One region of the Gemmiger qucibialis genome, then DNA from elsewhere that is predicted to be linked to it. Evidence: predicted binding sites of a transcription regulator. Region 1 holds the regulator's gene; the other holds the start of a gene.
The links. The regulator HrcA, encoded in region 1, represses chaperone genes, less so after heat shock. The targets are predictions, from matches to a motif close to TGTTAGCACTCNNNNNNNNNGAGTGCTAACA.

Region 1 (15,021 bases):
TTGGTGGTGTCCGGCACATCCTCGCCGCGGCTCATAACCACCGTATGACTGCCGGGGGCTTTCTGTACATGGAACCAGACATCCTTGCCGCGGGCAGTGTGCAGGGTCAGCTTATCGTTTTGCAGGTTGTTGCGCCCGATCAAAATTTCAAAGCCATCGCTGGAGCGGTAGCGCAGGAAATCCGCCGGTTTCTGTTTGCGTTCCCGCTGCTTATAGTATTTCAGGTAGCCCTGGCTTTTCAGTTCGGCGCGCACTTCGTTCAGGGCCTGCTCGCCGGGGGCAGTCTCCACCTCATACAGAACATTGGCAAGGTATTCGATCTCATCCTCTCCCTCGAGCAGCAGCTTTTTCAGCATCTGGCCGGCGGTCTGCTTCTTTTTATAGTCGCGGAAGTATTTCTGCGCGTTCTCGTTGGGTCCAAGGCGGGGGTCCAGGCGGATGGTCACATCCTCGCCGGTATAGTAGTTTTGCACGGTGGCCTGGCGGTCGCCTTTCTGGATGGCCCACTGGTTGGCCTGCAGCAGCTCGCCGTACAGGCGCAGGGTATCGGCTTTTTCACTCTGGGCCAGTTCCTCCCGCCGGGCGGACTGTTTGCGCACAGCGCGTTCGTACAGGTTATGCACCGCCTTGTACAGCTCGCGGCTCTTCTGCTTCAACCGCTCGGCGCGGTCCTTGGTGGCGTAATAATCCTCCAGCAGCTCGCTGTAGGTGGGGTACTGCGTTAAAATGGCCGCACTGCCGTACTGCTGCGGGATAAAAAAGCTGAACTCTACCGGCTTGTTCACTCCGTCCGGCTGGGGGATGCGCACCGCCGTGGGGGTGCCGCCTGCAGCGTGTTCATCCTTCAGGTTTTCGATTGCGGCGCACAGGGCCTGCTTCTGTGCTTCGTCCAGGTCACAGGCCAGCAGGGGCGTTTCGCCGCCAAAGGCACGCCACACAGCCTCCCGCGCAACAACGGGGCCGACACCGCCAACCGCTTTGCCCAAAGCAGAAGCCACCGGCAGGTCTTTTTCGCAGGCAGCGGCCACCATGGCGGCGGCGCTGGTTGCCAGAAAATCCGGCTTATTGGGTTTGGGCGGCAGCGTATACGGCAGTCCGGGCAGCAGCTGGCGGATCTCGCTGTCCTCAAAATCCACGCGCTTGAGGGCATCGATGATCTTGCCGCTCTGGATCAGCACCAGGTTGGAGTAACGGCCCATCAGCTCGGCAGCCAGGGTATTGGTTACCAGGTCGCCCATCTCATTGGTGCACAAAAAGTCAAAAAACACAATGCGGTCGCCGGGTTCCATATGCAGCCCTGTCAGACGGCCGCCGGTCAGGTGTTTGCGCAGCAGCATGCAAAAGCCCGGCGGGGTGAGCGGGTTTTCAAAGCTTTCTTTGGTCAGGCAGACACGCGCCGAGCCGCTGCGGGCAGACAGCAGCAGCTTGAACGTCTGGGTGCGGGTGCGCAGGGTCATCAGCACTTCATCCCGCGTCGGCTCAAAAATTTTATCAATTTTGGCATCCAGCAGGGTGCTGTTCAGTTCATTTGCGACCAGCGCAAGGGTCGCGGCATCCAATGCCATGGTGGTACTCCTTTTCTTTTGGGGCAGGGTTTTATGAAAACGACAGCATACTTCTCACGCGGCAGGATGGGTTCATCCCACCCCATAGTGTTCAGCCGCCGCAGGGGTTACAGGTAGCTGTAAGGGTCAACATCGGCCAGGCTGGGGGCCACAGTAACTTCTTTGGGCAGGCGCTCGGTCAGGGCATCCGCCAGGGCAAACACCACCGGGTGTTCCGTTCCCCAGTGCCCGGCAACAACCAGGCCCACGCCTTTCTGCTTTGCCAAAATGGCAATGTGGTGGGCGGCTTCGCCTGTCACCAGGCAGTCTGCGCCCTCGTCAATGGCCTGCTGCAAATAGCTGCCGCCTGCGCCGCTCACTTCGGCCAGCTTTTCTACCGGGTGATCGGCTTCCACAAACTTGCAGTGGGTGTGCAGCATCCGGCTGCAGGTTTCGGCCAGCTGTTGGGCCGTGGTGGGCACGTTCAGCGTGCCGATGCGGCCGCAGTTATCGGCGAAATCACGGCGGTTCTCAATGCGCAGCAAGTCTGCCAGCACATCGTTCACACCGCCGGGAGCGGCATCCAGATTGGTGTGCATGCAGATGGCCGAAATGCCGTTCTGCAGCAGCATTGCGGGCACATCCTCCGCCGTCACGCGGCGCAGCGGGTCAAAGATGACCGGGTGGTGGCTTACAATCAGCTCACACCCGCTTTCGGCGGCATCGCGCACCACATCGGCGGTAATATCCAGCGCCGTCATAATGGAGGTGACCGGGCGTCCGGCATCCACCAAAAGGCCCACGTTATCCCAACTGCAAGCCAGCTCCGGCGGGGCGATCTGTTCCAGAATTTCCAGTACCTGCTGTACTTTTACGGCCATAGTCCATCCTCCATTTCCTGTATCAGGGCATCCACCCCATCCGCCTGCGGGCCGGGTGCAAGGCCCAGGCGGTATTTTTTCAGTTTGACCAGCTGCTGTTCACGGTAGGCCTGGGCTTCGGGCTGGCCCTGCGTTTTGCCGCACAGGCATGCAAGGCCGGTGGGCTCCGCTGCCCGGCCGGTATACTGCGCGTTGATCACGGTATACAGCCGCCCGGCTGCACGGCACAGTGTCTCGCTTTTTAAGGCAAAGCCGCGCTGGGCAAGGCCCTTGCGCAAAACGCTGTGCTTGGTGGCGGGTACAAAAACAAAGTTATACTGTTCGTTCCTCACCCAGGGGGCGGCATCCAGGATTTCCAGCACCGTTTCGGCCCCCATGCCGGCAATGATGATCTCCGTTGCCTCCCCCGGCTGCAGCACACTCAAGCCGGAACCGAGGCGGAACTGGATCTTATCCGCCCAGGGGGCGCAGGTCATGCGGGCTTTTTGCAGCGGGCCTTCCCGCAGATCACATGCAAAAACAAGCGGGCAGCAACCGCTGCCCGCCAGCCATGCACTGAGTTTTCCATGGTCACACCCAATATCGGCGGCAATATGGCCGGGCCGCACATAGGCAGCCGCGGCGGCCAGCCGCGCATCCAGGTGCGGCACAGGCTTACAGGTGTGCAAAGTAGTCATTCAGTTCGGCGCACAGTTCGTCGGGGTCCACACCGTGGACCATGCAGGCCTGCTCCACGGTCTCACCATGGGCAGCCATGCAGCCCAGGCAGTGCATACCCGTGTTCAAAAAGATGGGCACGCAGCCCTGGGAAGGATCGTTCTGCAGGATTTCGGCAATGATGGTATTACGGGTAACAGTCATGGTAATGTTCCTTTCTGCATTATACAAAACGTATAAAATGATAATTTATGACGGCATCTGGAAGGTCGCGTACAAACCCGCGCCTTGCAGAATGACGAACGATGTCAGGCAGAGCATGGCAAATACCGCCTTGCGCTCTGCGGGCTTTTGCACGGCAAAGGTGCGGTTGTGGTGCACCAGCGCCAGCACCAGCGGCAGCACGGGCAGCCAGTAGCGCCCCTGCAGGCCAAAAATAGTGGTGTAATTGATGGGGGTCCAGTTGAGCGCCGTGACGAACGAAAGGGCAATCACGCAGAGAACAATACCCCAAACGCCCGCTTTGGTGCGGCGGCCCAGAGGTACGGTCTCACCCGCCTGCGGCAGCGCCGCGGCCAGCAAAGCCAGGATAAAGCCAACCCCCAGCACCCAGCTGGCATCCACGGTATACACAATGGGTTCGCCTAGGGCAGTGCCCAGCACGCCCTGCACCCACTGCGCCCCCTGCGCACTGAAAGAGCGCAGCAGCAGTTTGGCCGTGTTGGGCAGGTTGCGGCAGATATACCCGGCGGAATAGGTGTAGATGGAATCGCCGTTTTCCTGAATGGAGCCAACCAGCTGTTCCGGCGTTAAGCCGCCCCACATGTGGGTCAGCTTATACAGCCCAACCGGGATGGCCAGCACCACAACCGCGGCAATGGCACCCAAAAAGATTTTCTTCTTTTTGGGGTCGCGGCGGATTTTCCAGTACAGCAGCGCCAGCAAAGCGGCACCAGCCGCGGCGGCACCACCGGCGCGCAGGATGCCCACGGTATCCACATCGCGGGCTGCATACAAAGCAGCGCCCATATTGACCTGCACCCAGCCGATAGCGGCCAGCACCAGCGCCAGAACTTTGGCAATGGGGCCAACCGGCCAGCGCTTGCCGGGCAAGGCAAGGTTGGCATCGGGAATCATAAAGATCAGCAGCACGGCGGGCAGATAAATTGCCTTGGCCGGGCCGATGAGCGCCGCCAGCACCACAGCAGCCACCGTTTCCGGCCAGCGGGCCGGGCGGGTGCGCAGGGTCAGGCAGAGCGCAGTAAAGCAGAAGAGATACCCCAGCACGGCGGCGTCCGCCGAAAGACTGCCCGCCAGCTGCAAGGGCTGGGCCAGCAGTGCCACACCGGCAAAAATGCCGCGCAGCCGCTGGGGTGCAATATTGACCGCAGCCGCAGCCAATGCCAGGTACAGCGCCAGGTTGCACAGCCGTCCCAACAGCAGCATGCCATGGAAGCCAAGCCCCATCATGCGCGCCAGCGTAATGCCGGCAATCTGACCCAGGTAGAGCGTATTATTGATGGGGTCCGCCGTTACATAGGTATCGGAGCTGACAGTCGTTTCACCGCTGCAGCCCGCATCTCCCAGGTGTTCCAGCATTTCCTTGTAAGCGTAAATGCCGATATCACCGGTATGATTTTTGAAATAAGGAGCATCGCAGCTGCGCACCAGCAGCATATCATCATCGTCCGCCACCGGCTGGCCCAGCAATGTGCTGGACTGGCGGTAGCATTTGGCCAGGTGGGTGTATTCATCGGGGCCGACAAGGGGCGGCGTTAAAAAGGCAAACGCCACGCCCAGCACCGCACCGCACACCAGCACCACCTGCCACAGCTTGGCGCGGTGGGTGAGCAGGATAAAGCCCGCCACCACCGCCGCAAAGGTCAGCACGCCCAGCAGGCGGGAGATCACATGGGACCAGCTGCCGGAATCATTGACGACATACTGCAATGCCGGATGCCCGACGATGGAATCCGTTGTGCCGTTTGCATTCCGGCGGGTCATCTGCTGGCTGGTGTCGGCATCCGTCCAAAGGCCCAGCAGGTGGTACACATCCCAGTCATCGCCGGGGGTATACCACAGACGCAGGGTCATGTTGGGGTTTGCCAGGTCATAATCCGCTTCGGCATCGGCTGTGCCGGGGGCGGTATAGGGCGCATCAAACGTGATGGCCGCAAAGGTGTCATCTTTAATGGTAATGCAGTCCAGCTCACCGTTCGCCACGGCGTTGCCATCGGCATCCAGCAGTGCAGCGTACAGGGTGCCCTGCCGGAACGCCCAATTATGGGTGGTCAGGTCCAGTCGAACCCCGTAAATGCGCTGCCCGCTTTTGAGCGGAACGGGCAGGTACAACCCGGTTGTGCCGTCATCCTGCGTTGCAGCGTCCGCCGTGGCAGGAATTACAACGGTACGGGTATAATCATCGTTGACGATTTCATACACCGGCTGGTTATCCACCCGCTGGCCAAGGTCAAACCCGGCCCACGCGGCCACAGCGGCGGCAGCCAGCGCCACCAGCAAAGTCAGCCACAGCAGGCGGTGCCGCTTGCAGAAATCTTTGATTTTTTGCATGAAGCCCTCCCCTGCTTTAGGTTGCTTACAGACAGTTTTATTATACATGATGATTGGCGAAAGTGCAATATTAGCCTTACTGCACTTTACTTTTCTCATTTTCCCTCTAGCTTTTAGGCTAGAGAATGATACCATCTATGTAAAAATCACATAAAGAGGTCGTGATATTGCTATAATTAACTGATACAAAAACACCCCCGTCTGCATTACCAGGCGGGGGCATGTTATTGCATTACGAGAAACGGTCGCGCAGGTTCTTGAAGAAGCCCTTGCGCTTTTCGTAGTTATCCTCTTTCATGCTGTCCTCAAAAGCTTTCAGGGCTTCGCGCTGGGCGCGGGTGACCTTTTTAGGGATCTCAACATCGACGATCACATACTGGTCGCCGCGGCCGCGGCCGTTCAGGTACTGGATGCCCTGGCCGCGCAGGCGGAATTTGGTGCCGCTCTGGGTGCCTTCGGGGATATGCTGCACAATGCGGCCATCCACGGTGGGCACCTCAACGTCATCGCCCAGCACAGCCTGGCTGAAGGTGATGGGCACATGGATGGTAACATCGTACCCGTCACGCTCAAACATCGGGTCGGCCTTAACGGTAACATGCACGATCACATCGCCGGCCGGGCCGCCGTTGGAACCGGCATCGCCCTGGCCGCGCAGTGCAATGTTCTGGTCATCATCAATACCAGCGGGGATATTGATCTCCAGGCTCTTGCGCGCGGCGGTCTTGCCGGTGCCGCGGCAGGTCTTGCACGGGTTGCGGATAATGGTGCCGCGGCCGCCGCAGTGGCTGCAGGGCTGCTGGCTCTGCATTACGCCAAAGGGGGTGCGCTGCTGTGTTACAACATAACCACGGCCGCCGCAGTCGGGGCAGGTTTCGGGGCTGGTACCCTTGGCCGCACCGGTGCCGCCGCAGTCGGGGCAGGTATCCTGGCGGTTGATGGTGATCTTCTTGGAGCAGCCGTGGGCGGCTTCCTCAAAGGTCAGGATCACGCTGGCCTGAATATCATGGCCCTTGCGGGGTGCATTGGCGGTGCGGGTGGAAGAACCGCCGCCAAAGCCGCCAAATCCACCGCCAAATCCGCCGCCAAAGATATCGCCAAAGATGTCACCCAGGTCCACGCCGCCAAAACCACCGCCGAACCCGCCTGCACCGCCGCCGTTGGCAGCCGCATAGTTGGGGTCTACGCCGGCAAAGCCGAACTGATCATAGCGCTGGCGTTTCTGCGGGTCGGAAAGCACATCGTTGGCTTCGTTGACCTCTTTGAACTTTTCCTCGGCTTCTTTATTGCCGGGGTTCAGGTCAGGGTGGTACTTTTTGGCAAGTTTGCGGTAGGCGCTCTTGATCTCGGCATCCGTGGCGTTTTTACCGATGCCCAGCACCTCGTAATAATCTCTTTTTTCTGCCATATGATCACACCTTTATGTGTTGAAGTAAGTTGACTTTTATTCCTTTCCCCTATGGGAACAGCCGGTTCTTTGTCCGTAAGGGCGTACAGCCTGTGCCTGCAAGCGACAACGTGATTTCACTGCGGGCACACGCTGTGCGCCCCTACGGACGGGACGCAGCTTTGTGGGCTTAACCCCACAATGGCCGCCGCCGGAATTGCCTGGCGGCGGCCTTTTGGGTTACAGGGATGTTCCCCTGTTTATTCTGTTATCTTACACCTCGTGGAAGTCAGCGTCAACAGCACCGTCATCCTTCGGGGCGGAACCGGCATTGCCCGTGGGGCCCTGCTGGGCGTCAGCGCCCGGCTGCTGGCCCTGCTGCTGGGCAGCCTGCTGGTAAACCTTCTCGCTGATGGCGTAGAAAGCCTTCTGCAGGTCGTCCTGCTTTGCCTTGATGGCCTCAATATCGGTACCCTTCAGGGCTTCCTTCAGGGCGTTCAGCTTAGCTTCGCACTCGCTCTTCTCGGACGGAGAGACCTTGTCGCCCAGCTCGCCCAAAGCCTTTTCGGTCTGGAACACCATCTGGTCGGCGTTGTTGCGGGTATCAACATCTTCGCGGCGCTTCTTATCCTCAGCAGCATACTGCTCGGCATCCTTAACGGCCTTGTCGATGTCATCCTTGCTCATGTTGGTGGAAGCAGTGATGGTAATGCTCTGCTCCTTGCCGGTGCCAAGGTCCTTAGCGCTTACATGCACAATGCCGTTGGCATCGATATCAAAGGTAACTTCGATCTGGGGCACGCCGCGCGGAGCCGGAGCGATGCCATCCAGGTGGAAGGTACCCAGGCTCTTGTTGTCGCGGGCAAACTCACGTTCGCCCTGCAGAACGTTGACTTCAACGCTGGGCTGGTTGTCAGCAGCAGTGGAGAAGATCTGGCTCTTCTTGGTGGGGATGGTGGTGTTGCGCTCAATGATCTTGGTGCAAACGCCGCCCAGAGTCTCAATGCCCAGGCTCAACGGGGTAACATCCAGCAACAGCAGACCCTTAACGTCGCCCTGCAGAACACCGCCCTGGATGGAAGCGCCGACAGCAACACATTCATCGGGGTTGATGCCCTTGAACGGCTCGCAGTTCAGTTCCTTCTTGACAGCGTCATAGACAGCGGGGATACGGGTGGAGCCACCGACCATCAGGACCTTAGCCAGGTCAGAAGCCTTCAGGCCTGCATCAGCCAAAGCCTTGCGGACAGGGGCCATGGTGCGGTCAACCAGATCAGCGGTCAGTTCATTGAACTTTGCGCGGGTCAGGGTCATATCCAAGTGCTTGGGGCCGTTGGCGTCAGCGGTGATGAACGGCAGGTTGATGTTGGTGGAAGTGGCGCTGGACAGCTCGATCTTTGCCTTTTCAGCAGCTTCCTTCAAGCGCTGTGCAGCCATCTTATCCTTGCGCAGGTCGATGTTGTTTTCCTTCTGGAAATCCTCAGCCATCCAGTCGATGATGCGCTGGTCGAAGTCATCGCCGCCCAGGTGGGTATCACCATTGGTAGCCAGAACTTCAGTAACGCCATCGCCCATCTCGATGATGGAAACATCGAACGTACCACCGCCCAGGTCGTAAACCATGATCTTCTGGTCGGATTCCTTATCAATGCCGTAAGCCAGAGAAGCTGCGGTCGGCTCGTTGATGATACGCTTTACGTTCAGACCAGCAATGGTACCGGCGTTTTTGGTTGCCTGACGCTGGCTGTCGTTGAAGTAAGCGGGAACGGTGATGACAGCTTCGGTAACGGGCTCGCCCAGGTAAGCTTCGGCATCAGCCTTCAGCTTTGCCAGGATCATAGCGCTGATCTCTTCGGGGGTGTAATCCTTGCCGCCGGCGTGAACCTTCTCGGCAGTGCCCATCTTACGCTTGATGGAGGAGATGGTGTTTTCGGGGTTGGTGATAGCCTGACGCTTTGCAACCTGGCCTACCAGACGCTCGCCGGTTTTGGTAAAGCCGACAACAGACGGGGTGGTACGGGCACCCTCAGCGTTAGGGATAACAACGGGCTCGCCGCCCTCCATAACAGCTACGCAGCTGTTGGTAGTACCAAGGTCAATACCAATAATCTTACTCATAATATAAAACTCCTTTCATATTCCTCTTTCAGGAAACATGGAAATGTGAATGTCTTAATCTATATCTGAACGGGCTTTTGCGCCCGGTTCATGCTTTGTTATTCGGCCACAACCACGGTTGCATGGCGGATGATCTTATCGCCGATCATGTAGCCTTTCTGGAACACGCGCACCACAGTGCCGCTTTCCTGGCCATCCTCTGCCGGAACCTGCTGAACAGCGTTCATAAAGTTGGGGTCAAAGGGCTTGCCCATGGATTCGATCTCGGTGATGTTCAGCGTTTTCAGAGCTTTTTCGGCTTTGTCCAGCGTCATCACAACGCCCTTTTTATAGTTTTCGTCGGTGCATTCGGCATTGGCTGCCATATCCAGCGTATCCAGAATTGCCAGGATCTGGTTGACCGCGTGGGAAACACCATCGTTGAACTTCTGGTCAGCTTCGCGGGCGGAACGCTTGCGGTAATTGTCATACTCTGCAGCGGTGCGCAGCATCTGGTCTTTCAGCTTTGTGTTGGCCTGCTCGGCGGCTTCCAGCTTTGCCTTTACGGCTTCCAGCTCTTTGGATTTTTTGCCGAACCAGTCTTTCTTTTCGGTCTTTTCTGCAGCGGGTTCAGCTTCCTGCTTATCGGATTCTGCCGCGGGCGCTTTTGTTTCAGCAGCGGCCTGTTCCTGTTCAGTTTCAGGCTGCTTCTTTGTTTCTTCGCTCATGTCTGCTCCTCCTTTTTACCGGACATTGACTGTCCTAACTTAATTGCAAAATAATTCAAAACGGGGATCAAGTGTTCGTACTCCATGCGGTTGGAGCCGATCACCGCCACCGTGCCGTACAGCCCGCCGCCCGCAAGGTAACGCTTGCTGACGATGCAGAGGTTCGGCATGGCGGGCTCGATATCCTCGCCCAACGTAGCGGTCACTTTGCCGCTGCCCGGTTCGATCAGGGCGCGGGCCGCTTCGTTGTCAGAAAAAACTTCCAGCAGCGCGCCAAGGTTTGTGCGCACATCCGGCATCTTGGCCAGGTACTGCACGCCCTCCAGGTAAAACTGCGGGCGGGTGCGAACCAGCGCTTCGGCGGCGAACACCACCGGCGCCAGCCTGCGCCCGGCGGAAAGCACCAGGCTTGCCGTCAGCGACGGGGTCAGATCCTCCGGTGCCACAAAGGTCAGGCTGCTGTTCAGCAGGCGGGCCATCTCATCGGCATCCTCCCGCGTCAAGCCGGTGTGGATACGCGCCACACGGGTGCGCACACCGCCGGAGCTGGTAACCGCCAAAACTGCGGCGGAATACCGCCCGACCTGCACGACCTCAAAATGGGCGATGCACAGATCCTCGGCCTGCGGGGTGGTAGCCACTGCGGCACAGCCGGTATAATCGGCCAGTGCGCGGGCGGCGCTCTGCGCCAGCTTTTCGGGCTCAACGTCCATATCGGCAAACAGCCGGTCAATGTTTTCGCGGTCCGCTGCGCTCAGTGCTATGGCGGCGGGGGCTTCCAGCAGGTGGTCTAGGTAGTACCGGTACCCCTTGGGGCTGGGCACGCGGCCTGCGCTGGTGTGCGGCTGCTCCAGCAGGCCAAGCTTTGTCAGCGCGGCCATCTCGTTGCGGAGCGTTGCGCTGGAAAGTGCCATGTCAAAGTGGCTGGCCAGCAAACCGGAGCCGACCGGCTCGCCGCCGGTAGAATAAATGGCAACAATCGCTTCCAGAATGCGCTGCTTGCGTGCATCCATCGTCATGCTGCCCTCATCTCCTTGTTTGCTTTTTCTTGTTTAGCACTCTCTCTTCCTGAGTGCTAAATTTATTATATCCCAACTCTTTGTTCTGTCAAGCCCTTTTCATAAAAAGTTTCAAACTTTAACAGATTTGACACAAACGCCGCGGCAAAGGGTGGTTTTTGCCCTCCGCCGCGGCGTTTTTCTGTTATTTTATCTTGGGCAATACCGCATAATTCTAAGTGCCGATACGGCGAGCGAGGTGCGGCAGATGCTAAGCCAAAAGCGCAGATAATACTGGATGTCTTATCGAGCATTTTGGCAACGCAAATGCCGTGCCGCAGCCGCCGAAGCGGTGCTTAAGCCGTCAGGCGGGAATTGTGCGGTGTTGCCCTTGTTTTGCTGCCCGCCAGACAGCAGGGTGATGCCGGCCAACGGTTCATTCTTCCATCCACTTTGCTAAAAATGCCGCGGCAATGTTTACTGCGCGGGCGGTCTCGGTATCAGGGGCTGCATCCTGCGGGCGGCCGGTCAGCAACACACCGCCTTCCACATCCCCCTGCACCACAATGGGGCAGACGCACAGCAGCACCGTTTCCCCTTTGTCAAAGGCCGTAATGCGGCGGGCAGCGGTTTCCGGCGCGGTGTAAGGGCCGCGCATGGCCAGCAGCCGGGCGGCGGCATCGCTGATCTGCCGCCCCAGCAGCTGCCCTTTGCCCGTGCCGGTGGCGGCCACAATGCTTTCCCTGTCACATATCAGCACAGGGCGGCCCAGGTTTTTGGCCAGCACCTCGGCATACACCCCGGCCAGTTCGCCCAGCTCCACCAGCGGGGAATATTTTTTGAACACCACCTGCCCATCGGCAGCGGTAAAAATTTCCAGTGCATCGCCCTGGCGGATGCGCTGGGTTCGCCTGATCTCTTTGGGAATGACCACCCGCCCCAGCTCATCAATCCTGCGCACGATTCCTGTTGCTTTCATTGGGGTACCCTCCTGCCCTTCCATATTCTGTACAATATACCTATTATATGGAAAGTGCGGCGGTTTATGTATGGTTCGTGCCTGTTTTTTGTTAGTGCTTTATCCAGCCCTGCCAGCAGGGCATCACGCTGAACGGCTTGGCAATGTGGGCGTTCACGCCTGCTTCAAACACCTTTTTGCGGCTCCCCTCAAAGCCATCTCCATTTTGGAGATATTATAACGGAGCGCCGCGTAAATTTCAGGATATTGGTTCCCTGCCCACCAAATAGCCACCCGCACATTGTCTGCAGCCTTGCCGCCTGTACTATCCGGGTGGTATACTGATACCAATATATTTTGTGTGCCCCGCACACAGGGAACGAGGCTCCGCTATGGCTGAACTGCTGCAAACCACTCTGTGCTACCTGGAACAAAACGGCTGCTATCTGATGCTGCACCGCATTAAAAAGAAGAACGACGTCAACCACGATAAATGGATCGGTGTGGGCGGCAAGCTTGACCCCGGCGAAACTGCCGAAGCCTGTGCCCTGCGCGAAGTGTGGGAGGAAACCGGCTTGACGATGCAATCCCCCGCCTACCGCGGCATTGTGGATTTTACTTGCGAGCCATGGCCCGCCGAGCGGATGCACCTGTACACCTGCACCGATTTTACCGGCACGCTGACCGACTGTAACGAGGGCACACTGGAATGGGTGCCCAAACCCGAAGTAGAGAACCTGCCGATCTGGCAGGGGGACAAAATTTTCCTTCGGCTGTTGGCGGAGGGCGCACCGTTTTTCCATCTGGAGCTAACCTATCACGGCGATACCCTGGTGCAGGCGGTGCTGGAAGGCGAGACACTGCCCTGCGGTTGAACAGCCATTATAATAAAGGCAATACCGCATAATTCTAAGTGCCGATACGGCGAGCGATGTGCGGCAGATGCTAAGCCAAAAGCGCAGATAATACTGGATGCTGCAAAGGTGAGCGCCGCCAGTGGCGGATGCAGCGAACCGAAGCAGGGGCAGCGGTCGCAGAGTGCGAGGGGCTTTTGCCCCCGAAGCACGATGCGGGTACCGCAACCCGACATTATCGAGCCATTTTGGCAACGCAGATGCCGTGCCGCAGCCGCCGGAGCGGTGCTTAAGCCGTCAGGCGGGAATTGTGCGGTATTGCCTAAAGAAATAAAATAAAAGCATGTGCAGTTTTTCGGGCTTTCCCCAAAAACGCACATGCTCTTGTTTTTATTGGTTATTTCAGCAGCCCGAAATGTTCCAGCGCATTCCAGATGCCGTCCTTATCCACATCGGTGGTAATGTAATCCGCCGCGGCACGGGCATCTGGCCAGGCGTTGCCCATGGCAACCCCGATCCCGGCAAAAGCAAGCATCTCGGTATCGTTGCCGCCATCGCCAAAGGCGATGCTGTTTTCCCGCGTAAGACCCAGATGATTGAGCGTTTCCTGCAAGCCGTTCACCTTGCCGCCGGTTGCGGGCAGGATATCGACAAATTCTTCGCTCCAGCGCACAGCGCGGCAGCCGGGCACGTGAGTCATGAACTCCGGTTCCTGCTCGCTGCTCAAAAATGCGCTGAGCTGATACGTCGGGTAGGTAAAGCAGCGCTGGGCCGGATCGATGGTTTCCTGCGGGATCTCTTTCAAAAAGTTTTCACACAGGGCATTGGTGCGGTTCATGTAAGCGGTATCCGCTTCCACAAAGGAAACCGCAATATCTGTTTTTTCCAGCCAGGGCAGCAGCTCGCGCAGTCCCTCCTGCGGCAGCGAGTGAGCGTAAAAGCAGCCGTCCTTATCCCGGCAATATTGGCCGTTCATCATCACCATGCCGTCAAATTCAAACGGCAGATCCTTTTTCAGGTAATGCAGGTGGTACGGCGGGCGGCCGGTTGCCAGGTAAAGCTGCACCCCTTTGGCGCGCAGAATGTTGAGCGCCGCCACGGTGGATTCCGGCAGGTGGTGATCCGGCGGCAGCAGAGTACCGTCAATATCAAAAAAAGCAATGCGAATATCTCTGTTTTCCATGTTATTATTCCTGTTTCAGCTGTCGGCCCATCATTGTAGCCAGCGCATCGCGGGCGGCCAACCGACCGGACAGAATATCATCCACCGCATTCACGATGGGCATTTCTACCTTATACTTTTTCGCCAGCTTGCAGGCTGCGGGCAGGGCATTGATGCCCTCCACCACCTGACCGACCTCTTTTTTGGCGGTTTCCACATCCTTTCCGCGGCCAATCAGCATGCCGGCATGCAGGTTTCGGCTGTGCATACTGGTGCAGGTCACGATCAGATCGCCCATACCGGAAAGCCCGGCAAAAGTTTCGGCCTTGCAGCCCATGGCCACACCCAGGCGGGCCAGCTCGGCGTTGCCGCGGGTGATAAGGGCAGCCTTGGCGTTATCGCCGTAATCCAGGCCCATCGCAATGCCAACAGCCAGCGCGATCACATTTTTGACAGCGCCGCCCAGCTCCACGCCGCGGCGGTCGGTGTTGGTATACACGCGGAAGGTGGGGGTGGTAAAGATCTGCTGCACCTTGCGTGCGGCGGCTTCATCCGGGCTGCCCGCCACGATCAAGGTGGGCATATCGCGGGCCACTTCCTCCGCATGGGTGGGGCCGGAAAGCGCCACCACATTGCAGTGGGTGTGTTTGCCATCCGCGGCCAGCTCCTGCTCAATGATTTCGGACATCGTCATCAGCGTTTTTTCCTCCACGCCTTTGGCCACATCCACGATCAGCTGCCCATCCGGGATATGCGGTGCCGCCTTGCGGGCGGTGGAACGCACAAAAACCGAGGGCACCGCAAACAGCAGCACATCACGGTCGCCGCAGATTTCTTCAATATCCGCGGTATAGTGCATATCGGCAGGCAGGCACATGCCGGGCAGGTTGGGGTGGGCATGGGTCACGCTCATGGCTTTCAGTTCATCGGGCAGGGCGCTCCACATGGTAACGTCACAGCCGTTTCCTGCCAGCATGCGTGCCAGCGCGGTTCCCCAGGTTCCGGCACCCAGAACACCGATTTTGGTTTTGGTCATCGTATTTGTTCTCCAATCGTTTATGGGCAATACCGCATAATTCTAAGTGCCGATACGGCGAGCGAGGTGCGGCAGATGCCAAGCCAAAAGCGCAGATAATACTGGATGTCTTATCGAGCATTTTGGCAACGCAGATGCCGTGCCGCAG
Region 2 (15,021 bases), on a different contig from region 1:
CGTACACCCGGTAGCGCGGGATATCGGTAGCAATATCGCTGCCTTTGCCAAATTGGGCAAAGGTTCGCTCGCCTGCGTCCGCCACTTCCAGCAGCGGGCAGGCTTTGGGGTTGCGCTGGCAGAACAGCAAAAAGTCCCACGCCAGCGCCTTGGGCAGCACCACAAGGTTGCCCTGGGCATAACCGTTGCACATGCCGGTGGTCGGGCCGGTCAGTTCGCCCTTGCGGATCAGCCCGCGCAGGTCGGCCGGTTTCATGGCTGCAAAGTCCATTATTTCATCCGCTCCCTGATTTTGTCAAGCACGGCCGCCTGCGCCCTGGCTCCTGCAACAGCCTGCGCCGCGGTCACATATTGGAACGCCAGCTTTTCGCCGGGGCGCAGCTGCGCCATGGCCGAAAGGTCAGCGCTGATGACGGTTGCAATTTTGGCATACCCGCCGGTGGTCTGGTGGTCAGCCAGCATCACAATGGGCTGCCCGTTGGCCGATACCTGCACCGAACCCGCCACAATGCCGTCCGATACAATGTCCGACCCATCCACAGTCTCGATCTGCGGCCCCTGCAATTTGCAGGCCATGCGGTCACAGTCTGCTGTCAAAGCATATACCCCGTGTACAAATGCGGCCTGCCCCACTGCGGTAAAGGCATCGGTCTGGGGGCCGGGCACCGCACGGAACAGCGGCAGCTTCCGCCCGCCCAAAAAGCGCCACGGCCTTGCGGGGGTGCGCGCCGTGCCCAGCGGGCGGTTTGCCCCTTTGGCGCAGATCTGCTGCCAGCGCTGTTCCACCATGGCGGGTGCCGCCCCAATGGGCAGCACATCCCCAGCTTTCAGTGCGCGGCCATCCAGCCCGCCCATCCGGCATTTTAAGTCGGTGGAGCGGCTGCCCAGCACGGGCGGGGTATCCACGCCGCCAAACACAGCCAGGTAGCCGCGCAGCCCGCTGCGGGCCGCGCCGATTGCCAGCACCTGCCCCGCGCGGGCCAAAAGCGGCGTATAGGCGGGCACCGGGCAGCCATCCAGCGCGGCGGGCATATCGGCCCCCGCCAGGGCAAAAACAGCGTCCCCGTCAAACTGATACTTGCCGCCCTGCAGGGTCATTTCCAGCACGGCGGCAACGGCTGCCTGGGGGTTGCCCGCCAGCAGGTTGGCGGTCCGCATAGCGTAACCATCCGCCGCTCCACAGGTGCGGAACCCCCGCGCGGCATAGCCGGTGCGGCCTGCATCCTGCACGGTGGTCAGCGGGCCGGGGCTTATCACATGCAAGTTCATAGTGCCGCCCCCTGTTCTTTCTGGATGGTTTCAAACTTTTCCGGGCTGATGGGCACAAACCGGATGCGGTCCCCCGCCGCGTAAGGCAGTTTGCCGCCGCCAGCCGGGTCAAACAGGCGCAGCGGCGTGCGGCCGATCAGCTGCCACCCGCCGGGGGAAGCCAGCGGGTAGATGCCCGTCTGCTTGCCGCCAATGCCCACCGCCCCCGCGGGGATCTTGGTGCGCGGGGTCTGCAACCGGGGGCAGACAATGCGTTCATCCATGCCGCCCAGGTACGGGAACCCCGGCAGAAACCCCAGCATAAAAATGCGGTAGTCCCGCCCGCAGTGGATGTCGATGACCTGCTGTTCGGTCAGCCCGGCGTGCTGTGCCACAAAGGCCAGGTCGGGGCCGTAATCTCCGCCGTAACACACCGGCACCTCCACCAGCCGCCCGGCCGCGGTGCTGCTGACCGGGGGCAAAGCGTCCCACAGACGGCGCAGCGCGGGGATCAGGGTATCGGCATCGGTCTGCAAAGGGTCCAGCGTGACCAGCAGCGCCGCATAGGTGGGCACTGTTTCCACCACGCCGGGCAGCTGCGCCGCCTGCACAGCGGCATCCAGCGCCATAACCTGCGCGTTCACCTGTTCACTGATCTCACTGCCGCAGACGGCCAGCACGCCGCTGTCCCCCACGGGGGTAAACTGGATCATAACAAAAATCCCCTTTGCGTCCGGTATTTTGGGGCTGGTCAGGAAGTGTGCTGTACCTTTAGGTTAGCGGGCGCACATTGTGCGCCCCTACGTTCTCTATAAGGCAAACATATCGTTTTGAGTATACCGCTCTACCCCATTTGTAGGGGACGATGCTTGCATCGTCCCGCATGTCGAACCGATACGTTTTCGCAGGGGCGGGCATTGCTCGCCCGCCGACGTTTGGGCTGCGAAACGCTTTAAGGGTTCGCGGGCGCACATTGTGCGCCCCTACGGTCCCTAAACGTGCCGTTTTGGGTTCACTGCTTCCTGACCAAGGCCAATGTGCCTATTATAGCACAACCTGCTTTATGCCTGCTCAAAAAATTTCTTTGCCAGCACCGGGCCGAACCAGTGGTCCGAATTGTGGGAATACCGCACCGCATACGCCGTGCACTGCCGCATCATGCTGACAATGCCAACGTTCATGCGGGTATCAAACCCATCCACACCCGGCAGCAGCGAGCCTGTCATATCGATCATGCCATTGCGGGAAAGCACCCGCATGACCTCGCTTTCCATCTCCTCCCGGTGCAGGATGTCCATATCCTTTTTCAGGTAGGCCAGCGCGGCCATCAGCGCATAGCAGCCCCAGTCAGAGCAGGTTGCCGTGATGATGTTATCGGTGCTGCTTGCGGCCAGAATGCCGCCGCAGCAGCCGTCCTGGCATTCGCCGGGGGCGGTGAAGGGCACATATTTTTTAATGTGCTCCCCAATGGTGCCCATGCCGATCTCATTGCCCAGATCGCCGATGGCCACATTGGGCACGCCGCGGGCGCGCAGTTCGTTCCACAGCACATCGCTTTTGGCTTCCAGTGCGGTCACATCCTTGCCCACCGCATTGTGGTAAACACCCTTGGCGTTGCCGCCGCAGGCTTCCACCGAGATTACCGCTGCTGGTAAAATCTTATCCGCCAGCGCTTTGGCCTGGGCGGGGGCTTTGGCCTTATCTTTGGTAAAGGCCACAACGCCAAGGCTCAGCGGCAGCTCCATGGCGGTATCCAGGTCCTCATACACATGCAGACCCACCACATTGCCGCATTTCTTAAAGGCTTCCACGCTGTCCTGCGGGCAGACGATGATCGGCTTTGCCCCAAAGGCCAATACCAGAGACCGCGCCAGCAGAATTGCGCTGACAGAACCGTCCATTTCCGGCACCTTGTGGGGCAGCAATACAAACCCGACCAGGATATACACCGGATCGCCGGGGTGGATAGCTTTGCACAACGCTTCGGCTGCGTGCATAGCGGTCGGCTCCCCGGTATATGCCCGGCTGCCCGCGTACAAAATGCGGCACACCCCGTAACCGCGGGGGTCCAGACACATGATGGCATCCAGGTTTTCGCCTACATTGCGTTTTTCCAGTTCGTCACGGGTCATGGTGTTTTCCCCCTTTTCAGCCCCACAGACTTTCGCAGCCGGTATAGTCATAGAACTCTTTCAGCACTTCATCCTGGATGGCTTTCAGGGTAGCGGGGTCCTTGCCGCCGGCGGGCTTGCCCTCAAACTCGCAGGCATGCAGGCAGAAGTTGGAGGAGGAGGTCACGATGATCTCATCCGCATCGCGCAGGAAATCCACCGTGAACGGTTTTTCCATCACGGTAATGCCCAGGCGGTAGCAGGCCTGCAGCATATGGGTCTTGGCAATGCCGCGCAAAATCAGTTCATCGTTCGGGTGGGAATAGAAAATCCCGTCTTTCAGCACTGAAACGTTGGAATGCGCACATTCCGTTACAATATCCCCGCGGTGGAACACGGTCTCGCTCATGCCGGCCAGCTTGGCGCGCTGGGCGGTCATAACGCTGGGCAGCAGGTTCAGCGTTTTGATGTTGCAGTGGTAAAAGCGAGTGTCCTCCTCAGAGTTCAGGCGGATGGGCTTGTCGGGGTCGTTCAGGGTGTTGGGCCGGATGGAAACCCACAGCTTGCCGGGCACGCCTTCCTCATACACATGGTTGCGGGGCTCCACACCGCGGGTGACCTGCCAGTATACAAAGTTGACCTTGCTGTCCACCTTGGCCAGCAGGTCGGTCAGCAGCCTGCCCAGCTCGGCCTTGCTCATCGGGATGTTGATATCCAGTGCCTTGGCGCTGGTAAAAAAGCGGTCCAGGTGGTCCTGCAGCAGGTATACCTTGCCGTTCGCGCCAACGGTGGCATCGTAGCAGCCATCGCCAAAAAAGTGAACGCGATCATTGAACGGCACCATCAATTCTTCCGGTGCGCCGATTTTGCCATCATAATATGCAATGGATTCCATTTTCCCTTACTCCTCTCATCTTGGTTGCCTTTATGTTCAGCCGTTATTTGGCTTTCCCATCAAATTTCAGTTCAATCACTTTTTTAATCAGCTCCACGCAGTTATCCAGCCCAATGGCGGCGGAATCCAGGCAGAGGTCATAATTTTCCACCCGCTTCCACTGGCGGCCGGTGTGGTATTTGTAATAGCTTTCACGGTAGCGGTCCAGCTTGTCAATATAGTGCTTGGCCTGGCTGCTGCCAATGCCCTGGCGCTTCATCTCGCGCTCCACACGCCAGTCATAGGGGGCATCCACATACACGGTCAGCACGTTGGGCTTATCCCGCAGAACAAAGTCCGCCGCGCGGCCCACGCAGATATAGCTTTCCTCGTTCAGCAGCTCCCGCAGCACCTTGGCCTGGTAGTTGAACAGGTTTTCATCGCTGATAAAGTTGCCGCTTTCCGGCGGGATGATGCTGCCGTCATACACCCGTTCCGAAACCCGGTACAGCATGGTTTTGCGGGTGTTCTCATCGGCGTGGGCAAACAGTTCCTCGCTGATGCCGCTGTCCTCTGAGGCAAGGCGCAGCAGCTTGCGGTCATACAGGTCAATGTCAAATGCCTTTGCCAGCTGCTTGCCAATGTAGCTGCCGCCGCCCGAACCACAGGTGCGGGTAATGGCGACTGCAAAATACGGATAATTGGGATACATTTTCCACCCCTCCTTACTGGCCCAGATAGGCTTTCTTCACGCGCGGGTCGTTCAGCAGATCCGCGGCGTTGCCCTCAATGCTGATGTTGCCGGTTTCCAGCACATAGGCGCGGTCCGAGATGGCCAGCGCCATCTTTGCGTTCTGCTCCACCAGCAGGATCGTGATGCCCTGCTTGTTTACTTCCTGAATGATGGCAAAGATCTCTTTGACCAGCAGGGGCGAAAGGCCCATCGAAGGTTCATCCATCAAAATCATTTTGGGCTTTGCCATCAGGGCGCGGCCTACGGCCAGCATCTGCTGCTCGCCGCCGGAAAGTGTGCCCGCCAGCTGGCGGCGGCGCTCTTCCAGACGGGGGAAGCGCTTATACACATCCTTCATCGTCTCTTCCATCCCGGCCGGGTCGGCATAAGCGCCCATTTCCAGGTTTTCTTCCACCGTCATCTGGGGGAAGATATGCCGCCCTTCCGGCACATGGGCCAGCTTGTAGGTAATGATCTTGCTGGGTTCCGCCTTGCGCAGGTCGTGCCCGTCAAACATCACGCTGCCGGACGCAGCTTTTTCCAGCCCGGTAATGGTGCGCAGGGTGGTGGTTTTGCCCGCGCCGTTTGCCCCGATCAGGGATACGATCTCGCCGTCATCCACATGCAGCGATATGCCGTTCAGCGCGTGTACCGCGCCGTAATTGACATGAAGGTCTTTTACTTCAAGCATCCGCTTCGACCTCCTCCTCTTTGTCTTTGCCCAGGTATGCTTCAATCACATGGGGGTCATTGGCGATCTCTGCCGGTGTGCCGGAAGCGATCGTGGTACCAAAGTCCAGCACCTGGATTCGCTCGCAGATTTTCATGACCAAACTCATGTCATGCTCGATCAGCAGCACCGATACCTTGAATTCGCTCCGGATATAATCAATAATCTCCAGCAGTTCCTCCGTTTCAGTCGGGTTCATACCGGCGGCCGGTTCGTCCAGCAGCAGCAGCTTCATGTTGGTGGCCAGCGCGCGGGCAATCTCCAGGCGGCGCTGCTCACCATAGGGCAGGTTGTCGGCCTCCAGGTCCTCCTTGCCGGAAAGGTGCACCACCTGCAGCAGCTCTTTGGCGCGTGCGGTGGCGGCGGCTTCCTGCTGCCAGTACGCCTTGGTGCGGAAGATGGCCTGCGGCATGTTGTAGGTCAGTTCTTCCAGCATGGCAGCTTTGACGTTTTCGATCACCGTCATTTTTTTGAACAGGCGGATATTCTGGAAAGTTCTGGCAATGCCTGCATGAACGATCTGGTGGGTCTTTTTGCCGTTCATCCGCTCACCATTCAGGTAAAGGGAGCCTTCGGTCGGCTTATACACACCAGTGATCAGGTTGAACACGGTGGTTTTGCCTGCGCCGTTGGGGCCGATCAGCCCCACCAGCTCGGATTCGCCGATTTCCATATTAAAATCATCCACGGCTTTCAGGCCGCCAAACTGGATGCCAAGGTGCTGGCATTTCAAAACGGGTTGTGCCATGGTTCAGGCCCCCTTTTCTGCTTTTGCTTTTACCGTGCCGCGGCCGGTCAGTTTTTCCAGCGCGCGGGTCAGGCTGAACTCCCACCGGCCAAAGATGCCGCCGGGACGGAACAGCATGACCAGCACCAGAACCACCGAGTAGGCCAGCATGCGGTAGGTAGAAAATTCACGCATCAGTTCCGGTAAAGCGCTCAGGAACGCTGCGCCGATGATGGAACCGGTCAGCGAACCGGTGCCGCCGATGATCACTTCGCTCAACAGCTCTGCGGAATAGTTAAAGTTGAAGTTGGTGGGGATCATTGCCGTCATGTAATGGGCATAAATACCGCCGCCGATGCCGGCAAAGAATGCGCTGATGGCAAAGGTCATGACCTTGTAATAGGTCACGTTGATGCCGGAAGCCGAAGCCGCGATGTAGTCCTCACGGATGGCCTGCACGGTGCGGCCATATTTGCTGCGGACGAACAGGTACATGATGGCAACGCAGACCACCATGATCCAGAATACCCGCGGGAAGGTGGACAGCTTGAGGATGCCGCTCATTGTTTTACCGCCGCCGGTGATGGAAAAGTTGCAGAAGCAGACGCGGATGATTTCGGCAAACGCCATGGTGACAATGGCGAGATAGTCGCCGCGCAGGCGCAGCGCCGGGATGCCGACCAGTACGCCCATGATGCCCGCAGCCAGGCCGCCGACCAGCAGCGCGATCAGGAACAGCCCCAGATCCGAAAGCCCTTTGCCTGCCAGCGCGCCGGATACAATGGCGGAGACATAAGCGCCGACCGAAACAAACCCCGCATGCCCCAAGGAGAACTCGCCCATAAAGCCAACTACCAGGTTCAGCGATGTGACCATGATGATGGTGTAGCAGGCGGTGGTGCAGATGCCCTGAATATAGGTGGTGGAGGTGCCGAACGCATTGGCGGCGAACAGCCCTGTCAACAGGGCAAACACCAGCGCCACGCCCACAGCGTCCAAAAGATAGGAGCCTTTTATTTTTTTACTCATTGCTCTGCTCCCTCCCTTACACTTTTTCGCCGGTGTTCTTGCCCAGGATACCGGCGGGCTTGACCAGCAGGATCACGATCAATGTGCCGTAAGTAACGGCTTCGTACCAGCCGGGGGCAAACAGCTTGACAAAAATTTCAATCAGGCCGACCAGAATGCCGCCGATCATGGCGCCGGGGATGATGCCAATGCCGCCCAGAACTGCGGCGATGAAGGCTTTCATGCCCATCATGGAGCCCATATCGGTGGTAACGCGGGGGTAGGTAGAGCAGTACATCAGCGCTGCCACCGCCGCCAGACCGGAGCCGATGGCAAAGGTCAGGGTGATGATCTTGTTCACGTTGATGCCCACCAGGGTGGAAGCATCCTTATCCTGCGGGACGGCGCGCATGGCCTTGCCCAGCTTGGTCTTTTTTACAAACAGCTGCATGCAAAGCATCATCGCAACGCCGATGCCAATGGTCAGCAGCACGTTCAGCGGCAGCGATACCCCGCCGACCGTAATGGTGGGCAGGCTGAAAATAGCCTGCACGTTGTGCGGCTTGGCGCCAAACAGCACCATGGCCAGGTTTTCCAAAAAGATGCTCATGGCCAGTGCGGTAATCAAGGCGGACATGGGCCCGGCCTTGCGCACCGGGCGGTAAGCCAGGATCTCAACCAGCACACCAACCAGCGCGCACACCGCAACGGCCACAATCACGGCCATCCAGGCGGGCATTCCCGCATCGACCATCAGCGGGATGGTGTAAAACAATGTGTAAGCACCGATCATGATAAAATCGCCGTGGGCAAAGTTGATCATGCGGATGATACCGTAAACCATGGTGTAGCCCAACGCGATCAGCGCATAAATAGCGCCCTGGTTCAGGCCGTTGATCAGGCCCTGAACAAATAATGATGCAGTCATGGTCCATTCACCTTTCCTATCATTTTTTGTGAATGTTTGATTCGGGGGAATCAAAAAAAATAAAAAAGTGCGCGCGGCTGCTTGCATTGCCGCGCGCACCATTGCGCCTTTGCTCTGGAGGGGGTGTTTAGGGAAAACTAAAAAACTTTACTCAGCGGAGGAAACCAGGTTGCCATCGGAATCCAGCGTCTCAGACCACTTGACCTTGCCGTCAACAAAGGTGTTGAATGCAATGCTCTTGATGGCGTCGCCGTTTTCGTCCAGCTTGATCTTGCCGCCAACGCCGGTAAACTCCATACCGGTCATGCCTTTTACCAGGCTTGCGGTATCGGTGCCGCCACCATTCTCGGCAGCTTGCAGCAGCATGTAGATGGCGTCATAGTACAGGGCCGCGCAGGCGTTCAGGCTTTCGGTGCCGTACTTTTCGGTGTACTTCTGTACAAAGTTCTGAACGGCGGGGGCGGTATCCTCGCTGGAGTAGTGGTTGGTAAAGTAGCAGTCATCAAACTTGTCTTCCAGGCCGGTGGTATCCGCGCCATCCCAGGCATCGCCGCCCATGATGGTACCGGTAAAGCCCGCATTGCGCGCTGCGCCTACAAACAGCGGTACCGTATCCAGGAAGCAGGGATAATACAAAAACTCTGCGCCGGAAGCCACGGCCTGTGCTGCCTGGGAGGAAAAGTCAGTATCAGTGCTCATGCACTCGCCGGTATAGGTAATTTCAATGCCGTTGGCCTCGCAGTTTTCTACAAAAGCGTCCTTCAGGCCGTTGGAATAGTCATCATCCTTGGCATAAATCACGGCTACCTTGCTGAATCCCTTGCTCTTAACAAACAGGGCGGCCATCTTGCCCTGATACGGGTCAATGAAACAGTTACGGAAGATCGTGGAGCCTTTCTGGGTCACATCCACGTTGGTAGCGCCGGTTGCCAGCAGCAGCATTCCGTCATTGGCAGCCTGGGTCGCCATAGGCAGTGTAACGGAAGAGAAGAAGCTGCCCACGATAGCGGCCGGGGAATCTGCCATGACCTTGTTGTAAGCGTTCATGGCCTGCTTGGCGTCCTTGGCATCGTCAGCCACCTTGCCGCCGTTGACGATCTCGACCGTGTAGCCGGAATCGCCGGAGTTGATCTCCTCCACAGCCATATCCACCGCGTTCTGGGCACCCTCGCCGTAAATAGCGGAGCCGCCGGTCATGGAGCAGACCACACCAACGCGGATCACATTACCGCTGTCCGCGCTGGATGCTGTGGTGGAAGCGGCACTGGAAGTATCTGCCGTGCTGGCTGTGCCGCCCTGTGCGCTGGAAGAACAGCCGCCCAAAACGCCTGCCGCCATCGCCGCCGCCATGGTAAGAGAAAGAACCCGTGTTGCCTTTTTCATCGTAAGCCCCTCTTTCTTTCATGTTCGTTCTGCTTTCTTCTCTCAGGGCAATACCGCATAATTCTAAGTGCCGATACGGCGAGCGAGGTGCGGCAGATGCCAAGCCAAAAGCGCAGATAATACTGGATGTCTTATCGAGCATTTTGGCAACGCAGATGCCGTGCCGCAGCTGCCGGAGCGGTGCTTAAGCCGCAAGGCGGGAATTGTGCGGTGTTGCCTCGGATATCTCCTGACCAAACAAAAAGCGCGCAGCCCCGCCGTCAAGCGGGTGCCGCACGCCTTTGTGCAAAAGCAAAATCTCTTTTGTTCTTTTTATGCTTTTGTCTCCAGAATCAGAACGGGGTCCGCAGCTTTTGCACTGCGGACCCCGTTGTCCTTGCTCCGTGTTTGGATTGTTCTGATTATAGCATACTGCCAAAATTTTGCAAGCACTTTTTGTCGGCATCAGGGGGATTTTTGCCGCCGATCGCCTTATTCTATTAAGCTGTTTCTTCGTTTTTCATCTCGCATCCCCGTTTTTGCTTTCTTTTTTTCCGTCAAATTGTCCTTTGGGCTAAATAACTTCAAAATCACAGCTTTTCCCCCGCACCACTGGGTCATGCCGGGCAGCGGACGGCCCAGTTCGGCAGCCTTATTCCGCTGTTTCTCCCCGCCTTACGTTGTCACAGCCTTGTTTATCGAATAGTTTCTCTGCCAATTTTTTATGTTATCCAAAATCCAGCATTGTTTCTCGCTTTATCGCACCATGGTTTTATATCGAATGTTCGTCTTATTTTGTGGCGGGTTTTTCCGCCATTTTCCAATATTATATATTTTGTGAACAATCATTGCATAGGTTGTAAACATTAGCACTCTGCTATTGACAGTGCTAATTTTAGGGTTATAATAAAAGCGTACCTTGAAAGAGGGGGTGCGGAACGCAAGAGCGTTCCGGGAAACACCGCCAAGGAGCCGCAAGGCTCGGGAAGCGTCAGACTTCCCGGAGAGGCACCAAATAAAATTCCAGATTTTTACAAAGTGAGGTTATGACTTATGTTGCCGACTGTTTTTGGTGAAAATCTTTTTGATGATTTCTTTGACGATTCCTTTGGTATGATGAACGCACGCAACCCGCTGTACGGCAAGCATGCACGCAACCTGATGAAGACTGATATCCGCGAGACCGATACCAACTATGAGCTGGCCATTGATCTGCCGGGCTTCAAGAAGGATGAGATCCACATTGAGCTGAAAAACGGCTACCTGACCATCAGCGCCGCCAAGGGCCTGGATAAAGACGAAAAGGCCCCCGAAGGCAAGTATATCCGCCAGGAGCGTTACACCGGCGCCTGCAGCCGCAGCTTCTATGTTGGCACCGACCTGCAGCCCAAGGATGTCAGCGCCAAGTTCACCGATGGCATCCTGGAGTTGACCTTCCCGAAGGAAGCTCCCAAGAAGGAACCTGATGTGACCCGCGTTGAAATTGGTGAATAACCGATCTGCCTTTGCGGCATAACTGAATAAGTCTCAGCGGTGCCCCGCCCTTGACCCCAATCGGTCAGGGCGGGGCACCGCTTTTTTTGTTTTGTTGCACCCCTGTGGTATAATGGTTTTAAGGCAATACCGCATAATTCTAAGTGCCGATACGGCGAGCGAGGTGCGGCAGATGCCAAGCCAAAAGCGCAGATAATACTGGATGTCTTATCGAGCATTTTGGCAACGCAGATGCCGTGCCGCAGCTGCCGGAGCGGTGCTTAAGCCGCAAGGCGGGAATTATGCGGTATTGCCTTATAATAAATCCAACTGGGGGGCTGCTGTTTGTATGGTCGATCATATTGAGATCCGCGGGGCACGGGTACACAACCTAAAAAATATTGATGTCGATGTGCCGCTGAACAAAATCGTCGGCATTGCGGGTGTATCCGGTTCCGGCAAATCTTCGCTGGCGCTGGGCGTGCTGTATGCCGAAGGTTCGCGCCGGTATCTGGACGCACTTTCCACCTACACGCGCCGCCGCATGACCCAGGCCCCCAAAGCTGATGTGGACGAGGTTCTGTATGTTCCCGCCGCGTTGGCGCTGCACCAGCGGCCGGGGGTGCCGGGCATCCGCAGCACCTTTGGCACCGGCACCGAGCTGCTGAACAGCCTGCGGCTGATGTATTCCCGCCTTGCCAGCCACCGCTGCCCCAACGGGCATTATCTTGCGCCCACCCTGGCCGTGGCCGCCGGGCAGGAGCTGATCTGCCCCGAATGCGGGGCCCGCTTTTACGCCCCTTCGGCGGAAGAGCTTGCCTTTAACAGCCAGGGTGCCTGCCGCACCTGCGGCGGCACCGGCACCGTACAGACCGTTGACCGCGCCACCCTTGTGCCGGACGAAAGCCTGACCATTGACGAGGGCGCTGTGGCCCCCTGGAACTCTTTGATGTGGTCGCTGATGACCGATGTCTGTCGCGCCATGGGGGTGCGCACCGATGTGCCGTTCCGCGACCTGACCGATGTGGAGAAAGAGATCGTCTATGACGGCCCGGCTGAGAAGAAGCACATTTTCTACCACTCCAAAAACAGCGAGCAGGCCGGGGAACTGGATTTTACCTATTACAGCGCCGTACGCACGGTGGAAAATGCACTCTCCAAAGTCAAGGACGAAAAAGGCATGAAGCGGGTGGAAAAGTTTTTGCGTCAGGATATCTGCCCGGACTGCGGCGGTTCCCGGCTGTGCGCTGCAGCCCGCGCGCCCAGGCTGCAGGGTATCCCGCTGGATGAAGCCTGCCGCATGACCCTTTCCGACCTGGTTGCCTGGGTAAGCGGGGTTCCCGCCGCCCTGCCGGAAGAAATGCGCCCCATGGCGCAGAGCATCTGTGAATCGTTCCAAACGGTGGCCAAGCGGCTGATGGACCTGGGGCTGGGCTACCTGGCGTTGGACCGCGCCGCGGCTACCCTTTCCACCGGCGAGCGCCAGCGCATGCAGCTGGCCCGCGCGGTGCGCAACCGCACTACCGGCGTTCTGTATGTGCTGGATGAACCCTCTATTGGGCTTCACCCCGCCAACATCACCGGCCTGACCGGCGTGATGCAGGACCTGATCCACGATGGCAACTCGGTCATTCTGGTGGACCATGATACCCAGATTCTATCCGAAGCCGATTGGCTGATTGAGATGGGGCCGCAGGCCGGTGCGGGCGGCGGCCAGGTGATTGCCCAGGGCAGCATCCTGGCCATTGAAGCAAACGCCGCTTCCCGCATTGGGCCGTTCCTGGCGGGCAAAGCGCAGTGCCTGCGACCCCAGGCCCCGCAAAGCGAGTTGTTCGCGCTGGGGCGCATTCAGCTTTCCACCAATGCCATCCACACCGTAAAGCCGCTGGACATCGAAATTCCCAAGGGGCGGCTGACTGTGGTGACCGGGGTTTCCGGCTCCGGCAAGACCACCCTTGTGCTGGAAAGCCTGGTTCCCGGCCTGAACGCCGCCATCCACGGCCAAAATCTACCGGAGCATATACGCTCTATTGTGCCGGACGGCATCACCCAGGTCAAGCTGATCGATGCCGCACCCATTGGCATCAATGTGCGCTCCACCGTGGCCACCTATGCCAATGTGCATGATGAGCTGCGCAAAAAGTTTGCCGCCACCCCGGATGCCAGGCAGGCCGGGTATAAAGCGGGCGATTTTTCCTACAACACGGGCAAGCTGCGCTGCCCCGTGTGCGATGGCACCGGCAGCATCAGCCTGGATGTACAGTTTTTGCCGGATGTGGAGATTCCCTGCCCCGAATGCCGCGGTTCCCGCTATGCCAAGGAGGCCGGGCAGATTTTTTACACCAGCAAGTCCGGAACCAGATATTCCCTGCCGCAGCTGATGGATATGGATGTGAACACTGCCCTGACCGCCTGTGCCGACTGGCCGGTGGTGCGCCAGCGGCTGACTGTTTTACAGGAACTCGGCCTTGGCTACCTGACCCTTGGCGAGGAAACGCCCGGCCTTTCCGGCGGCGAGGCCCAGCGCCTGAAGCTGGCCAGCGAAATGGGCAAAGCCCAGTCGGACTCTCTGTTTGTCTTTGATGAGCCCACCATCGGCCTGCACCCCGCCGATGTGCAGGTTCTGCTCGGCGTGTTCCAGACCCTGATCGAGCACGGCGCCACCGTCATCGTCATTGAGCATGACCTGGATGTGATCCGCAACGCAGACTACATCATTGATATGGGCCCGGGCGGCGGTGCCCAGGGCGGCACGGTGGTGGCCGCCGGCACGCCGGACGTTATCCGCCACACCCCCGCCAGCCAGACCGGCAAATTTATCTGATTTTATATCTTTATAAACAAGCACATCCCTCGGCAGCGCCGTATTGGGCGGCCCGCCGGGGGATGTGTTTTGCTTTTATTCGGTTTTATCTGCTTCCTGCTTCTGCTTTTCTTTTAACTCTTTTTGCAGCTCTGCTTCCACGCGGTCAAAGCGCTCCAAAAAGCTATGTTCCTGCCCTTCGGTCTTGTAGCCGGGCATGGTATCCAGCGCAACGCCGTGGATGCTGCGGAAAATGCTGTTCTCAATGTTGGGGTTATCCCGCTTTAGGCGGCGCAGCAGCACCTTGACTTCCTGCCGCTTGGAGCCACCGCCGCCGTTGTCGCAGGTGGTGCAGTTTTCGGTAAAGCGGCAGGCGCACTGGATGAATTCCAGGTCGTTATAGCGTTTCCAGGCAATGATATCTTCCTCCCGCACGCAGTACAGCGGACGGATCAGCACCATGCCGGGAAAGTTGGTGCTGTGCAGCTTGGGCGGCATAGCCTGCAGCTGGGAGCCATAGAACATGCTCATCACGGTTGTTTCGATCACATCATTAAAATGGTGCCCCAGTGCAATTTTGTTGCAGCCCAGCTCCTGAGCCTTCTTGTACAGGTAGCCGCGGCGCATGCGGGCGCACAGGTAACAGGGGGATTTATCGCTGTTGTTGGCGACCGCAAACACATCCGTCTCAAAAATTGTGATGGGGATATTCAGCAGTGCGGCGTTGCTTTCGATCTTCTGGCGGTTGATCTCATTATAGCCGGGGTCCATCACCAAAAACACCAACTCAAAGGGCACATCGCTGTGGCGCTGCAGCTCCTGCATCAGTTTAGCCATCAGCATGCTGTCCTTGCCGCCGGAAATGCACACGGCAATTTTATCTCCCGCCTGCACCAGTTCATAGCGCTTGACCGCCACAATAAAAGGGGTCCACAACTCTTTGCGGTATTTTTTGATAATGCTGCGTTCAATCAGCTGGCAGGGTTCCATCTGGCGTTCCAATGGTCATTTCTCCTTTTGCAAA

Region 2: the regulator HrcA is predicted to act here: its motif matches at 10,586-10,616, upstream of PG062_RS11560 (Hsp20/alpha crystallin family protein).

What each region holds. Positions count from the first base shown of each region.
Region 1 covers NZ_JAQFEN010000001.1:574,903-589,923, forward strand. The annotation lists gene PG062_RS02650 (Rqc2 family fibronectin-binding protein) at 1-1,565, opposite strand, end outside; gene PG062_RS02655 (Nif3-like dinuclear metal center hexameric protein) at 1,673-2,425, opposite strand; gene PG062_RS02660 (class I SAM-dependent methyltransferase) at 2,416-3,102, opposite strand; gene PG062_RS02665 (DUF1858 domain-containing protein) at 3,080-3,286, opposite strand; gene PG062_RS02670 (DUF2142 domain-containing protein) at 3,332-5,653, opposite strand; gene dnaJ (molecular chaperone DnaJ) at 5,886-7,061, opposite strand; gene dnaK (molecular chaperone DnaK) at 7,314-9,158, opposite strand; gene PG062_RS02685 (nucleotide exchange factor GrpE) at 9,257-9,865, opposite strand; gene hrcA (heat-inducible transcriptional repressor HrcA) at 9,862-10,884, opposite strand; gene PG062_RS02695 (hypothetical protein) at 10,950-11,177, opposite strand; gene PG062_RS02700 (stage V sporulation T C-terminal domain-containing protein) at 11,300-11,842, opposite strand; gene PG062_RS02705 (NUDIX hydrolase) at 12,214-12,696, shown strand; gene PG062_RS02710 (Cof-type HAD-IIB family hydrolase) at 13,073-13,858, opposite strand; gene PG062_RS02715 (NAD(P)H-dependent glycerol-3-phosphate dehydrogenase) at 13,863-14,873, opposite strand.
Region 2 covers NZ_JAQFEN010000008.1:28,049-43,069, reverse strand. The annotation lists gene PG062_RS11615 (putative hydro-lyase) at 1-271, opposite strand, end outside; gene PG062_RS11610 (5-oxoprolinase subunit C family protein) at 271-1,269, opposite strand; gene pxpB (5-oxoprolinase subunit PxpB) at 1,266-1,961, opposite strand; gene PG062_RS11600 (DUF4392 domain-containing protein) at 2,310-3,380, opposite strand; gene PG062_RS11595 (aminotransferase class IV) at 3,397-4,254, opposite strand; gene PG062_RS11590 (cytidylate kinase-like family protein) at 4,298-4,945, opposite strand; gene PG062_RS11585 (ABC transporter ATP-binding protein) at 4,959-5,657, opposite strand; gene PG062_RS11580 (ABC transporter ATP-binding protein) at 5,650-6,444, opposite strand; gene PG062_RS11575 (branched-chain amino acid ABC transporter permease) at 6,448-7,452, opposite strand; gene PG062_RS11570 (branched-chain amino acid ABC transporter permease) at 7,469-8,359, opposite strand; gene PG062_RS11565 (ABC transporter substrate-binding protein) at 8,507-9,742, opposite strand; gene PG062_RS11560 (Hsp20/alpha crystallin family protein) at 10,775-11,215, shown strand; gene PG062_RS11555 (excinuclease ABC subunit UvrA) at 11,544-14,018, shown strand; gene PG062_RS11550 (tRNA lysidine(34) synthetase) at 14,094-14,999, opposite strand; gene PG062_RS11545 (cysteine desulfurase family protein) at 15,003-15,021, opposite strand, start outside.